4 regions of the Alteromonas sp. W364 genome follow, and region 1 is predicted to be linked to each of the others. Evidence: predicted binding sites of a transcription regulator. Region 1 holds the regulator's gene; each other region holds the start of a gene.
What was found. The regulator sigma-54, encoded in region 1, starts transcription at its own class of promoters, with help from an activator protein. The targets are predictions, from matches to a motif close to GTTGGCACGNNNNTNGNNT.
Positions count from the first base shown of each region.

Region 1 (3,936 bases):
AAAGTCGATAGGTTCTTCACTCGTGACGACAACAGCTACGATATCGTCTATGCCGTCGATACGGCCATGAGGAATGGCAATGCCATTTCCAATACCTGTGCTGCCCATTTTTTCTCGGCTCACTATACTCGCGAGTATATCGCCAAGTGCTAATGATGGGTTTTCTCTGGCCGCAATCTCGCTGATGACTTCGAAAATTCTTTTTTTACTGTGACAATCGACCGCACATTCAGTGCGGTCTAAAGAAATGATATCAGATATGATCATATTAACTCTTAAGCAACTAGTGTCGCTTTAGTTTTTCCTTGTGTTTAATAACCTGTCTGTCTAGTTTATCGATAAGGCCATCAATGGCTGCATACATGTCATTATGCTCGGCATTTGCGTGAACAACGTCACCCTTTAAATGCACAGTAGCTTCTGCTTTTTGGCTCAGCTTTTCGACGTTTAACACCACGTGTACGTTGCTGATATGGTCGAAGTGTCGTTCTAACTTCTCAAACTTAGTATCGACATATGCTCTGAGTGAATCTGTAATATCTACGTGGTGACCTGTTAGATTAATTTGCATAATGTTACGTCCTCTAATGTCGTCTTATAAAAGACTTTTTCTTTGGTTCGACGGGGGAATCGAGAGAGACTCTCGATATTTCGCAATTGTCCGCCGTGCAACTTGAATACCTTGATCAGCTAACAATTGCGCAATCTTGCTATCACTTAATGGCTTGCTAGGTAACTCTGCAGCCACTAACTTCTTAATTAATGCTCTTATCGCAGTAGATGAACACTCTCCTCCAGACTCAGTAGAAACATGGCTAGAGAAAAAGTACTTTAACTCATAAATGCCACGTGGCGTGTGCATATACTTTTGTGTGGTAACTCGAGATATAGTCGATTCGTGCATATCCACCATTTCAGCTACGTCATTTAGTACCATCGGTTTCATCATTTCTGGGCCGTGTTCAAAAAAGCCCATTTGTTGCTGCACAATACAATGAGACACCTTTAGGAGTGTTTCGTTGCGGCTTTCTAAACTTTTGATAAACCATTTCGCCTCTTGTAAATGAGACTTAATAAATTGGGAATCGTTCGAATTTTTTGTACTTTTACTTAAGGCCGCATACTCTTGATTAACCACTAATGGCGGCAGTGAATCATTATTTAATTCAACAACCCAGCGACCGTTTTTCTTGAGCACAGTGACATCTGGAATGACATATTCCGGCTCTTTGGTTGCTATCTCACTCCCAGGACGGGGATTGAGTGTTTGTAGCAGACGCATCACTTCACGCAGTTGGTCTTCTTTCAACTTCGTTTTACGCATTAAAGTGCGGTAGTCTTTACTACTTAGTAAATCACTGTGTTCGCTTAGCAAATGTTTAGTTTCAGCGACCCAAGGTGTGTCGGGAGCAAACTGATTGAGTTGCACCAGCAAGCATTCTTGAGGTGAGCGGGACCCAGAGCCAATAGGGTCAAACATTTGAATGCGTTTTAAAACACATTCCACTTCATCAAGCTCAATCTCTTCGTTTTGTAAGCTATCCAAAATGTCTTCGCAACTGACGGTTAAATAGCCTGATTCGTCGATACTGTCGATAATTGCGATAGCGATAGAACGGTCAATATCAGAGAAGGGCGTTAATTCCATCTGCCAGATTAAGTGGTCTTGGATATTTTCTGAGGTCTCACCTTGAAAGACGTAGTCGTCGTCGGGGCTTGAGCCACCTGTCATCGTTGCTGGTGCAGAAGACGAACTGAGGTATTCTTCCCATGAACTGTCGATCGGTAAATCATCAGTGAGTTGATTGTTTTCTAAGGCGTCATGACTATCGATGTTGTCAGAATTTGCCGAATTGAGGTCGCTAGAATCAGCTTGCTCTCTATCGTTTGCACTATTCTCTTCTGACTGCTTGTCATTATTGTGTTCACTTTCATCAATTTCCAATAAGGGATTTGAGTCAAGCGCTTCTTGGATTTCTTGTTGCAGGTCTAGCGTAGATAACTGTAATAGCTTGATCGCCTGCTGCAACTGAGGCGTCATCGTAAGTTGTTGACTGAATTTTAACTGCAATGAAGGCTTCATTGATGCCCTTGACCTAATGTTAACGGCGAGACGTGCCGAATTCTAAACATGATACGGAATACCTATAAGACAAATTGTTCACCGAGATAAACATCTCGCACTTTTTGGTTACTGAGAACTTCCTCAGCACTGCCTGAGGCGATTAGTTCGCCATGACTTACTATATACGCTTGTTCACAAACATCGAGGGTTTCTCGAACATTGTGGTCAGTTATTAATACACCAATATCACGTTCTTTTAATTGTTGTATTATCTTCTTTATATCATTAACAGAAATTGGGTCAACACCGGCGAAGGGTTCATCGAGCAAAATAAATTTAGGATTTGCTGCTAAAGCTCGCGCGATCTCGACTCTACGCCGCTCCCCGCCTGACAAACTCATCCCAAGATTGTTTCGAATATGATTCACATTAAATTCATCCATTAAATCATCGGCTTGTTGCTCGCGCTGGTCTTTTGTGAGTTCTTTTCTCGTTTGCAAAATAGCCATTAGATTTTCATATACCGTTAGTTTCCGGAAAATCGAAGCTTCTTGCGGTAAATAACCGATACCGTGTCTTGCTCTCTCATGCATGGGCTGAATTGATAAATCTAGCTGATCAATGAAAATTTCACCTTTATCGATAGGTACGAGCCCAACGATCATGTAAAAAGTAGTGGTTTTACCGGCGCCATTGGGGCCTAACAAGCCAACGATTTGGCCTGTGGATACCTCAATACTGACGTCTCTAACGACTTGCCTAGCTTTGTATGACTTGGCGAGATGATTGGCAACGAGTTTACTCACTATTGATCGTCCTCTTGCTTCTTATCTGCGTCTTCTGCTTTATTTTTCAAGGTGTCTTTGGTTTTCTGAATCGTATCTGGACTGAAAATTGTCACGGTAGGCGTGTTACTTTTCTCATTTGTGTTGGCCAGCACCTGTTCTTTTTGCATATCAAAAATAATTGAATCACCTTTAATCGTAAAGGCATTCTGCAGAAGTTGTGCATTGCCTTTCAAAGAAATGGTGCGGTCAGCTTTAATGTATTTGATTTCATTCGCACGGGCTTCGACCATGCTGCCGTCGGCCAATTGTTGGATATAAGAAGCAGGTTTGCCGGTGGCAATAAAAATTTCACGCCCAGCCCCATTGGTGCCTATCACTTCCATTTTATCGGCGCTAATTTTTAAGCTACCTTGAGTAATCTTGACGTTACCCTCGTAAAACAGCACTTTCTCTTTACTATCGGCAAAGGTATTTTCAGACTCAAGTCTAATGGGTTGCTCAAAATCACTCTTTTGAATGATTTCCTGCGCTGTGCTCGAAAACGCTAAACCTAGCGTTAAGCAACTAGCGAGTAGGTAAGTATTCAGTTTCAACATGTTTTTTTAACTCGTATTGTTGGGTTTCTAGATTTGCGCTAAACCCAATACTATTAATCGTAAAATTCGAACCAGATATAGCAACTGGTTGATCTGAAGACAATTCTTGAGTGTCTAAACTAAAAGAAATGTAGTCAGTAGAAATGGTTTGTATGTAGTCGTTAGTTTGTTGACTACTGATCACAACATCCGAGGCAAGCTCTAGTCGATTGTTGTCATAAAACGTTCCTTCACTTGCGACAAGCTGCCAACTCTCGCCGGTCTCGGCTAAGTAGATAGTGTATTCAGGTTGCTCAAAGTTTACATATTCAAGTAGGTCGTAGTGTTCCATTTTTGCGGCACTGACTTGATGAGTGAGCTGACCATCTTTATCAAATATTTTACTGCGTAAATTTAGGGCCTGATAGTTAGGCACGAGTGCAGCGTCTTTATCGCTCACCTCAACTTGTTCTTCTTCTTCCATCCAAATGGGTACGTACAGCGCAAG
Region 1 covers NZ_JAVRID010000006.1:234,398-238,333, reverse strand. Annotated here, with positions in the region: gene ptsN (PTS IIA-like nitrogen regulatory protein PtsN) at 1-267, opposite strand, end outside; gene hpf (ribosome hibernation promoting factor) at 284-571, opposite strand; gene RM556_RS11770 (RNA polymerase factor sigma-54) at 596-2,083, opposite strand; gene lptB (LPS export ABC transporter ATP-binding protein) at 2,146-2,871, opposite strand; gene lptA (lipopolysaccharide transport periplasmic protein LptA) at 2,871-3,449, opposite strand; gene lptC (LPS export ABC transporter periplasmic protein LptC) at 3,418-3,936, opposite strand, start outside.

Region 2 (3,936 bases), on a different contig from region 1:
TTAGCCACCCCAATTATCATGCTGACTGGGCAAGATGACAGTGTGGTAGCTGAAAACGCGATCAAGCAAGGGGCGCAAGATTTCGTAATGAAGTCTGCAATTGATGATGATGTTTTCGAAAAGTCAGTGCAATATGCAGTAACACGGAAAGCCCTCGAATTCGCTCGAACCTTGGGTAAAAAAACAGAAGCAGAAAATGTGGCCAAGGATAAATTTATTGCCCATTTGAGCCATGAGCTTCGTACACCGTTAACCTCCATCTTAGGCTATACATCCTTGCTTTTGGATAACGCAAAGGCAAGCGACTTTCATCAAGAACTCGGCATTATCTCTAATAACGGTAAGCATTTGCTTAACCTATTGAACGATGTACTGGATCTCTCGAAGATCGCGGCCAACAAGTTTGAGCTGAAAGAGGAGAGGGTTAACCTAGAGCAAACCTTAATTGAGTTGAATTCATTGGTTTCGATGAATGCGATAGAGAAAGGGCTGAATTTGCGTTTTGTCTGCGAAACGACTTTGCCAAAAGACTTAATAATAGATGATGTTCGTTTTCGTCAGGTGCTCCTCAATTTGCTTAGCAATGCGATCAAGTTTACAGACACAGGTGAAGTCATAGCGACTTTTGCTTATCAAGAGGGTCCGGAGGCCGCACTCAAAATTGCTGTTAAAGACACCGGCATAGGCATGTCACCAGAACAGGTGAAAACAATCTTTTCTCCTTTTACCCAATTGGAAGATGTTGCAAATCGAAAGGCCGGTGGGGCTGGCTTAGGTTTGTCTATTTCGTCAGAGATAGTCAAGCACATGGGCGGCCACTTTCAGGTGGTGTCTGCATTAGGCAAAGGCTCTGAATTCACCCTAACATTGCCCTGCAAAGGGCTAGAGCGTGACCACGAACTCGTTCAATTCAATTTGGAACAAGACGCTAGTATAGTCAAAAAACAACCTGCACCCGCATTGCACGGCAAAGTGTTAGTGGTTGATGACGTACTTGAGATACGCCAATTAGCGGGCTATTTTATTAAAGACACCGGTGTAGAAGTAGAATATGCGAGCAATGGCCAAGAAGCGATTGAGAAGGTTTCACAGGCAGCCTCGCAAGGCTCTCCGTTTCAGATTGTTTTCATGGACTTACACATGCCAATCATGACTGGCAGCGAAGCCAGTGACAAGCTGAAAGCAGATTATCAAGAACTGAACATTGTTGCGATGACTGCCGCGATTAACAAGGGTATGGAGCACGAGTTACTCGCTGCTGGCTTTGACAAGCTAATCGCTAAACCATTGAATAAAAAATTATTATGGCGCTTGTTGAGTGAATTGCTAATGCGGGCGGAAAAACCTCAATCATCGGAGTCAACGCTGACAGTGGTGCATGTTGTCGAAGACGATGCGGATAATGCCATGATTATGCAAATGATGCTTGAGCAACTCTCGTGTAATGTGCTCATTAGCACCAATGCGCAAAGTGCCATCGATACAGTACGCTCAAATAGTAATATTCAGCATCATATTCTCGATTTGGGGCTACCAGATTTGGCTGGCGAAGCGTTTTTGGCTGCTTTCTTTGCTCAACCAGTGTCAGGTGCTGTGAGCATTCTCAGTGGCAATCAGCCAGACCCCTCTTTAAGTCAGTCCTTTCCCATCACAAAGCAACTTGTTAAGCCAATCAACAAAGATGAATTAGCGTCACTCCTTAGCTAAGCATTCGCTAGCGTTGTACCTCATATATATTGGGTAAAAACTACCTAAACTCTGTAAGTCTTACACCATGATGTTTATTTTTACGCTAATCATTTAGATAAAAGCTATATAAACCAATGCTTTAAATCTTGGTATGAACTTGGCATTAACGCAAGTGAAGTAAGATACTTTTACGATACACAAGGAGAAAAATATGAAACGCATATTATTACCAGCTGCATTAGTAACTGCTTTATTTTCAACAAGCGCAATTGCCGCGAACAAGTGGGAAAAAGAATCAATGGATGCTTGGATTGATGGGAAAGCGGAAGCGACCATTTTATTCAACGGCAATTTAGATTCATTCGACATTAACACTGACGTTCAAGACGGCATTGTGACGCTAAGCGGTAGTGTCGATAATAAAATTGAGCGTGAGTTAGCCGAGGAGCTAATTTTAGGTATCGATGGCGTGAGTGATGTGGAAAACCGTTTAACGGTGATCAACAAAGATATGAAAGATGACAGCGAAATCGCCAACAATTTTAAAGACGCAAAAATTAGCACTGTCATCACGAGCCGTTTGTTATTTGAATCGGAAGTGAGTGGCACAGCGATCGACGTTGATGTAGATGATAGAGTCGTTACGTTGAACGGTGAATTAAGTTCCGAAGCAGAGCGCGATTTAGCCATCACGATTGCTGAAAATACGGCGGACGTGAAGTCGGTGAAAGACAATATCAAAATTGATGCCGAATAAATCGAATCAAAAGTGAATACTTACTTTTAATTAAATGTATAAAGGGCCTGCCTTTGAGGAGAAGGCCCTTTTTTATTCTTTTAAAAATCCAAGGGAGGCCAAGATGGCAGAACTTATTAACCAACGTTTCGACGAGCGAATTGCAGCAATTTATGACGAAGAAACGAACGCGCACCGAGCGAAAAAGAAGCTAAGAGAGGAATTAAATTTGAATCCTCAAGTGCTACACGTAATAGGACCTAAAGAAAGAAAAACAGCCGAGAAACTCGAAGGAAGAAGCGCGCCGATTGGCAAGCAAATGCTGTCAGCTCACTTCTTGTATGCCATTGCTAGCTTTTTGCTGGGTATGTTGATTGCCTTACTGCTAGTTGAGTTTGGTCCTTCGTTATTTGCCAATAATCCCTTATTTACATTTATGGCATTTGTCAGCCCAGGTATTTTTATTGGTGTCTTCGTCGGTGGCCTCCGCAGCCTGAAGCCTGAAAGAGATAGAATTAACCAGGCAACAATAGAAGCGAAGGGTGAAAACAAATGGACCTTAGTGGTAGATACCGAAAAAGCACAGGCATCAAAAGACGACATAATAGAGACAATTAAGCAAACTCTCTAAAACTAACGGCCGTGTTTACTGACTTATTACTATATCAATCAAGCGATTTAACACCCTGCTTCTCTCATAGTCGCTATCAATTGAATTTGCTGCTGTATAAACCTGTTCCTGCAGCTCTTGTGAGATCTCATTTTCATCGATAATTTGAAGCAGAAGGGAAGCAAGTTCGTAATCTGAATGAATTTCATTTTGTGCGAGCTTTACTAAATCGACCAAGTGGCGTTCGTGGTTTGATGATTTAGCAAGAGCAGTCATAGCCTCACGCATTTGATAATCACTTTGAATGCTATTCAAGCTGTTTAGCATAGCATCGGTAGATTCACTCGCGACCGTCATATTGGCCACTTGCTTGACAAATACGTCACTGAGTAAGCTATCAGACTCGATCGTTTGGGCAAGATTAAAAAACGTTTTTTGGACTGAGTGTGTGCCGAGCTGTTCGCTTGGCAGATTGCCCAACAATGAACTGAGGCTAGCGTCAGATTCGATTGTTTTAGCTGGTTGTAAAACGGCATTTACATCAATTTCCGATGTCGCGCTGTCTACTGCGGCTTGCAAAATGGCACTAAGAGTCGCGTCAGACTCGATCGTACTGCTGAGACTAATCAATGCGGATATTTCGCTACTTTCAAGCTTTATTGTTTGTATGGTTTCCAACAAATAAGCACCTTTACTAGAGTCACTTTCAATGAGCGCTATTTCGTTGATTAACGCAACTGCCCCATTAGCCTGATAGATACGCTGAATACGTTCAGTTTTATTTATGCCAGTTTCACGAAGAATTCTTGGTACCTGAGATGCAAACCATAGTTGGGCGTCACTGTTATAAGCGCTGACCTTCCCGTTGACTCGATATTCGTATTCGACCTTCCCCGAAACG
Region 2 covers NZ_JAVRID010000003.1:295,498-299,433, reverse strand. Annotated here, with positions in the region: gene RM556_RS06695 (response regulator) at 1-1,707, shown strand, start outside; gene RM556_RS06690 (BON domain-containing protein) at 1,901-2,446, shown strand; gene RM556_RS06685 (hypothetical protein) at 2,550-3,056, shown strand; gene RM556_RS06680 (hypothetical protein) at 3,072-3,936, opposite strand, start outside.
Region 2: a site for sigma-54 is predicted at 1,835-1,853, ahead of RM556_RS06690 (BON domain-containing protein). Genes of this name have one in related genera too.

Region 3 (3,936 bases), on a different contig from region 1:
GCTTCCCAAGCACACTCGATTAAAACCAAAATCATCAGGTTTTAAACTCATGCTGGCTGAATTTAGAGGACATCTCATCAAAATGCCATTACCATTATTGGCCTATCATTTAACAATGAAGATGGGACGCGGTATTATACAAAAGGTCATGGGTGAGCACTTCTTCTCCCGTAAAGAAGAGCAGTTCGACCCAACAGACCTCACCACACCACCAAAAGGGTAATACATTGAAAATTCTAGTAACAGGTGCCGCAGGGTTTATTGGGGCACATACATGTCGACAACTACTTGATATGAACATGGAAGTTGTGGGTATCGACAATATTAACGACTATTACGATACGTCACTAAAAGATGCGCGTTTAGACTGGATAGCCGAACATCAAAATGCTGCGCAGTTTACATTCATCAAAATGGACATTGCCCACCGTGAGCCAATGGAAAGTTTGTTCGCTGAGCACAAGTTTGATCGTGTCGTACATTTAGCTGCTCAAGCAGGCGTCCGTTTTTCTATTGAAAACCCTCACGCTTATGTCGACGCAAACATTGTTGGTTTTATGAATATTCTGGAAGGTTGTCGTCACAATAAAGTAGAGCACTTAGTGTATGCCTCCTCTAGCTCGGTTTATGGCGCCAATGAGGCGATGCCTTTCAGTGTCGATGATAACGTTGACCATCCTGTGTCTTTATATGCAGCAAGCAAAAAAGCAAATGAATTGATGGCTCACACTTATAGCCACCTATATGACTTGCCAACGACAGGCTTACGCTTCTTTACCGTTTATGGTCCTTGGGGACGCCCCGATATGGCGCCGTTTAAGTTCACTAAGGCGATAAGCGCAGGTGACCCTATAGACGTATATAATTTCGGTAATCACCGCAGAGATTTTACCTACATTGACGATATCGTTTCAGGCGTTATCAAGACCATGATGCACGTTGCTCAGCAGAACCCTGAATGGGATCCTAAAGCACCATCACCAAGCTCAAGCAAAGGTCCTTGGCGTGTATACAATATTGGTGCACAAACGCCGGTACATTTGTTAACGTTTATTGAAACTATTGAGAAAGCATTGGGCAAAACAGCCGAGAAGAACTTGCTGCCAATGCAACCAGGCGACGTACCCGACACCTATGCTGATGTAGAAGCATTGGTAAAAGACGTAGGCTATCGCCCAAGCACAAGCTTAGATGAAGGTATTACTGAGTTTGTGAAATGGTACCAAGGTTTTTACGCTTAACAGCTAGATAGAAAAAGGGGTCAGAGTTAATTAATTTGCCGGTGGCAATTAATTAACTCTGACCCCTTTTTTAGTTTGCGCACTTTATTAGAGACAAAAAAAAGCCCACATTTGTGGGCTCTTTCATAACAAGAAGTACTTCTTATTTATTTTTTTGTCTGCGAACTAAAGCAAGACCTAGGATTGAAAGACCCATTAGGCCTAAAGCACCTGGTGCTGGAACTTTAATCTCAAACTGTTGAGCAACGCCACCGTTGAAATCTGTGAAAGTCACATTTGGAGTTACAAGGCCATCACCGATGAAGATGTGGCTACCGGCAACGTCTGTGCCAGACATGTTGCTGAACATTGAACCACCAAGTTCAAACTCTAAAACTTCAACAAAATCAGTTAAAGTGAAAGAGAAACCGTCGATACCGCCAGTGTTGTTTGTAAACGCAGTCCAGTTGATGATGTCGTCACCACCTAAGAAGCTCACATCAAGATGTCCATCAACAGAGTCGGCGTACGTGCCAGAGAACTCTAGTTGATATTCGTTAGCACCGCCATTGCTTGCGTCAAACGAAGGATCCAATGTTGATTCTTGAAATTGAATTTTACCGAACCACTCAGGGTACTGCTCAGTAAGGCCAAGACCAGTCCAACGAACATTCCACGTTTGTGGTGAAGCAGTTTCGTTCCAAATATAGTAACCCCAGTCAGTTGAACCAGACGCTGTACCAGCAATTAGGTCAGTAGCGCTGTCTGTGTCACCGTAGTATGTTGGTGTAAATGTTGCTGAAGCTGTGCCTGCGAACAGAAAAGCTGAAGCAATCAGTAGTGTTTTAGCTAGTTTCATCGTATTTTTCCTTTTAAAAACTCATTCTGCAGCTAGGCTACCTTGATGTTGAAGGCCCTTGGCTTTCCGCCCCAGCTTCACAGCAGGTTTGGCTTAATTAGTGATGAACTTGTTGTGTAATGCTTTCTCACATCGCGTTCTCTAACAGTTCAAAGCACGTTGTGTGCCAAAAGTTAAAAGGCCAATATAAACAATGGCTTATTTGTTTTGGTTTGTGGTTTTTGTTTGGTTTTAAGTCCTTGTGTAAAATATTCCGACATCAATTTAAAAGGAAAAAAGGGGTCAGAGTCTGACGTATCCCCACGAAATAAATGAGTAAGACTTTGATTTAAAATAAATTGAACATTCATGGTATCTGGTGATCAGATCAATCGCCAAACCTCACTAAAGACCGATACCATGAATGAAGCAACTATATTGAACAAGTTCCTTGCTGTTGTCACCCCTAAAATGCATAAAGTTAGACGTGCATCCCTCGCCAGTAGTGTAAATAGTTTACTAAGAGGGGCAAACGCGAGCGTCACCAGCATAGGCCGAGGTATTTGTTCTGGTGCTTATGAAAAACATCGAATAAAACGTGCTGACAGATTGTTGTCTAACAAGCATGTACAAAGTGATGCACTGACTATTTATGGTGCCTTATATAATCAATTTGTTGGCAATTCTCTGCGGCCAATAATACTTATTGACTGGTCTGATTTGGACACCCATAAAGGCTGTTTTTTACTTCGAGCTTCGGTAGCTTGCAATGGTCGTGGGGTTGCCATTTATCAAGAAATACATGATGTCAGTACAAAAGAAACACCGCGCACGCACAAAGCTTTTCTAGTTAAATTAAGTACCATCATTAATCAACAAGCCACACCTATTATTGTCACTGATGCTGGGTACAAAACAGTGTGGTTCAGAGAAGTAAAGGCCTTGGGTTGGGATTTTGCAGGTCGCGTTCGAAAACCCATGATGTATGTAAACAAGAAGCAAGAATGGGAGCATATAGACGAGCTATACAAGCAGGCTAAACGACGCCCTAACAGCTTCAATGGCCAAATATGCCGCTCGCGTCCGTTAGCATGCACTTTAGTGTTGTTTAAAGGTAAAAATAAGGGGAGACACAGCCTTACTCAGCATAACATTCGGCGACAATCGAAATGTTCAAAAGTCCATGCCAAAGGCGCGACCGACCCTTGGCTGATAGCGACATCACTTCCTAGAACAAAACATACCGCCAAAAAGCTAGTCACTATTTATAAGATGAGAATGCAAATTGAAGAAGAGTTCAGAGACATTAAAAGCAGCTTGTTTGGACTCGGTTTTGAACATCATAAAAGTCGGTGTATTAAACGCATTGCAGTGTTGATATTAATCGCCACCTTAGCCAGTATTTTAGCCAACATAATCGGGTTGGCTATGACTTTAGCCGGGGTACATAAACGCTATCAGGCCAACACACTAAAAACAAGACGAGTATTATCATTTCATTATTTGGGCTTAAGAGGATATGTGGACAAGTACTTTACATTGCTTACTGGGCAATATGAAATCGCTGTAACCCATATCCGACATATGATTAATGAGAATTCCTATGACTAATTATTCGTGGGGATCCCTCAGGGTCAGAGTTAATTTTTTTCACGCTTTGAGCAGATCCTCACCAATATAAACCTTCAAACGGCATGGATGCCGTTTGGGAGCGGGTAGGATACCGACAAGCGTGTTTATATTGGTGAGGATCTGCTGAAAGCTAAATGATAAATAATTAACTCTGACCCCTTTTTTTGTTTTTTCGAGCACAAAAAAGGACAGCAAAAGCTGTCCTCCAAATCAAATCAAAACCAAATCGCTATTGCGAATTAACCT
Region 3 covers NZ_JAVRID010000002.1:514,457-518,392, forward strand. Annotated here, with positions in the region: gene RM556_RS05025 (nucleotidyltransferase family protein) at 1-223, shown strand, start outside; gene RM556_RS05030 (NAD-dependent epimerase) at 228-1,241, shown strand; gene RM556_RS05035 (PEP-CTERM sorting domain-containing protein) at 1,384-2,079, opposite strand; cyclic di-GMP riboswitch class I at 2,104-2,182, opposite strand; gene RM556_RS05040 (IS4 family transposase) at 2,479-3,669, shown strand; gene RM556_RS05045 (zinc-dependent metalloprotease) at 3,930-3,936, opposite strand, start outside.
Region 3: a site for sigma-54 is predicted at 2,232-2,250, ahead of RM556_RS05035 (PEP-CTERM sorting domain-containing protein). Genes of this name have one in related genera too.

Region 4 (3,936 bases), on a different contig from region 1:
CTTCTTCCTCACACGAGAGCGGTCTTATGTGCGCAAAGCGAAAGAAGCAGTCATGGCCTTGGTCATCGACTTTCGATATAGCAAAGAACAGATTCTAAACGCATATATAAATGAAGTGTTTTTGGGTCAGAATGGGGCTGTTGCAGTGCATGGATTTGGCCTAGCTAGCCATTTCTATTTTGACAAACCTTTGCCAGAGTTATCCGTGCCGGAAATTGCCACGCTGGTAGGCTTAGTTAAAGGTCCTTCTTATTACGCACCAAATAAATATAGAGAACGCGCACTTGAGCGCCGTAACTTGGTTCTTCGTCTATTGTTTGAGGCAAATGAAATAGATAGAAGTGATTATGAAGGTTACGTATCTACACCGCTAAATATCAATAGCAGCAAGAGTTTAGCTAGTGGCAAGCATCCAGCTTTTATGGATAAGGTGAGAGACGAACTTTACCAAGTGGTGAATCGGCCTTCAGAAAGATTATCCGGTGTTAAGGTTTATACGACGCTTGATATCAATGCCCAGCGTCGCGCAGAAGCAGCCTTGCAAGAAAAAGTTAAAGAGATCAGCGAACAGCGAAAGCAAACAGAATTGGAAGCCGCGATGGTGGTGTCCGATATACGCTCGGGTGAGATAAGAGCAATTGTGGGAGGCAAGAATACTAGCTTCAGCGGCTTCAATCGGGCTTTGAACGCTTATCGCCCCATCGGTTCATTGGTTAAACCCGCGGTATATTTAACGGCCTTAGAAGACTCAAGCAACTACAACTTAGCAACTATGTTAGAGGACACGCCTGTTAAGATGCGAAGCACAGGTGGAAAGTATTGGGAGCCCCTGAATGCCGATAAGCAATTTCGAGGACAAGTTGCGTTGATTGAAGCCTTAAGTAAGTCGTATAACGTGCCCACGGTTCGCTTAGGCATGGCATTAGGCTTGGATGAAGTAGCTTACACGATCAATCGTTTAGGTGTAGAGAAGGACATTGAATTAGTGCCCGCTTTGACGCTAGGCGCTATTGACCTATCACCTTTACAGGTCAATCAAATGTATCAAACTATTGCGAACAATGGTGTTTTCAATGAGTTACACAGCCTAACAGCAGTCACGTCTAACGAAAACGCGTTGTTGTATTTACGTGATGTAGACAGTGAAAATCGCATTGACGAGTCAGCTACTTACCTCATTAACTATGCTTTGCACAAAGTGACTTTAGAAGGCACCGGAAAAGCCATTCGACAAAACTTTCCTACAGTCAACATGGCGGGCAAGACTGGCACAACAAATGATTATCGAGATAGCTGGTTTGCAGGATTTGATCGCAATCTCGTCAGTAGCGTTTGGATGGGTGCTGACGAAAACTCGCCGGTGAATTTGTCTGGAGCCAGCGGTGCAATGCAAATCTACATTGCGTTTCAGCATCGACAATCACCTAAAAATCTATCGAGAAGATTCCCGCAAGGCTTAGGTATTGCGCATTTTGACGCAAGTACGGGTGAACTCTCAGCACCAGGTTGCGGCGAGATTATAAGTGTGCCGGCTATTTTGAGTGCTTTACCTTCACACTCCATGCCCTGCAATGGCAAGCAAGCGCCGGCGAAAGTCAAAGAGAAAAAACGAAGCCTCTGGGACCGTTTGTTCGGAGAATAAAACCACATTGCTCCTTACTGGGGCGATAATTTAAAAATGCACCATAAGGGTGCGTTTTTTGTATCTAAATATGTCTCTCATCTCATCATCTGTTTGAAAAATATAACTTTTATTTGTTGGCATTGCTCTTGAATAGCAAATCTTAATTGCAGGTATTACTAATGAAAAAAGCAGGAGCACATCATGAAACTAGTCACCGCAATCATTAAGCCTTTTAAGCTTGATGATGTTCGTGAAGCCATCTCAGAGATTGGCATCGACGGTTTGACCGTAACTGAAGTAAAAGGTTTTGGTCGCCAAAAAGGTCACACCGAGCTATATCGTGGCGCAGAATACCAAGTTGATTTTCTTCCGAAAGTGAAACTTGAGATTGCTGTGAATGACGACCAAGTAGAGCGCCTAGTTGAGGCAATCGTTGGTGCAGCGAAAACTGGCAAAATTGGTGACGGAAAAGTATTCGTCTATGACTTAGAGCAAGCAGTACGTATTCGTACTGGTGAAGCAGACGCAGACGCACTATAAAGTAGCGCAGTTAGATAATCGGAGTACAAAAATGGAAATCACATTCGAACTTGGGTATGCACTAGATACCTTTTATTTCTTAATCTGCGGCGCACTTGTTATGTGGATGGCTGCAGGTTTTACTATGTTAGAAGCGGGTCTTGTACGCGCTAAAAACACCACAGAAATTTTAACCAAGAACGTGTCGCTATATGCAATATCGTGCATCATGTACATGATTTGTGGTTATAGCATCATGTACGGCGGTGACGATTTTAGTTTCTTCCTTAAAGATATCACTGGCGATGGTGTAACTGGCGCAGAAGAGCCTGCAGGTTACGCGCCTTCAGCTGATTTCTTCTTCCAGGTTGTTTTCGTTGCAACAGCAATGTCTATTGTATCGGGTGCCGTTGCTGAGCGTATGAAGCTTTGGGCTTTCTTAGCGTTTGCAGTTGTGCTTACCGCAGTAATCTATCCAATGTCTGGTTCTTGGACTTGGGGTGGGGCTGATGTTTTTGGTATGTTTAATCTTGGTGCTCCTGTACCAGAAGATGCTGCCGCAGATTGGATGCCAGCATTTAGATTCTCAGATTTTGCAGGTTCAGGTATTGTTCATATGGCCGGCGCGGCAGCAGCTTTGGCGGGTGTTTTGGTACTTGGAGCTCGTAAAGGTAAATATGGAAAAGATGGCAAAGCCAATGCGATTCCAGGTGCTAACTTACCATTAGCAACCTTAGGTACATTCATCCTATGGATGGGTTGGTTTGGTTTTAATGGTGGCTCTGTGCTTGCGACCGCTAGTGTTGATAGCGCAAACTCTGTTGCAGTCGTGTTCATGAATACGAACATGGCGGCTGCAGGTGGCTTAGTTGCTGCACTATTGTTAGCTCGTATATTGTTTGGTAAAGCTGACTTAACCATGGCGCTAAACGGTGCATTGGCTGGTCTGGTGGCCATTACTGCTGAACCTTCAACACCAACTGCTTTACAAGCAACCTTATTCGGTGCTTTAGGTGGTGCGTTGGTAGTAGGAAGTATCCTTGCGCTTGATAAGCTTAAAATTGATGATCCAGTCGGTGCTATCTCTGTGCATGGTACTGTCGGTTTACTTGGTCTATTGCTAGTTCCGATTACTAACCCACTTACTGTTGATGTTGTCGCTGGTGAAACCGGTGGTGCCACGTTTGTTGGGCAATTGGTTGGCGCACTCACTATCTTTGTTTGGGTATTCTTTACTAGCCTAGTCGTTTGGTTAGCTCTGAAAGCTATCATGGGCATCCGTGTAAGCGAAGAAGAAGAATACGACGGTGTTGATATCAGCGAGTGTGGTTTGGAAGCCTATCCAGATTTCACCAGCGGTCGTTCATAAGACAGCTAAAAGGAGTTGGCTAAGGATCGCCAACTCTTATCAGGGAAACACATGGACGTAGTAAGGATGCACCCATTGGTGTGAAAATAAAAACAAATACATACCAATAGTTAATGTCACATTAACGCAAAACCCCAGCTTACTGAGTAGACTGGGGTTTTTTGTTTTGCACAAAAAATCAGCAAGCCCTACCCAGTTCAGTGCATTTCATAAACATGAAAATTTGTATCTGCATGATTAATATACATAATTATTCTGGCACTAATTCTGCTTTTGTTACCTTATTCTACATAAATAGCGATAACGGTTTAACGTGTGATGGAAATAGATATCGTTTTATTTGTAGCGACCCTCTTACTGGCTGGCGCCATAGCAGGAATCACGTCAGGTTTATTTGGTAATGGCGGTGGATTTGTTGTGGTAC
Region 4 covers NZ_JAVRID010000005.1:20,712-24,647, forward strand. Annotated here, with positions in the region: gene mrcB (penicillin-binding protein 1B) at 1-1,642, shown strand, start outside; gene glnK (P-II family nitrogen regulator) at 1,826-2,164, shown strand; gene amt (ammonium transporter) at 2,196-3,512, shown strand; gene RM556_RS09200 (sulfite exporter TauE/SafE family protein) at 3,831-3,936, shown strand, end outside.
Region 4: a site for sigma-54 is predicted at 1,758-1,776, ahead of glnK (P-II family nitrogen regulator). Genes of this name have one in related genera too.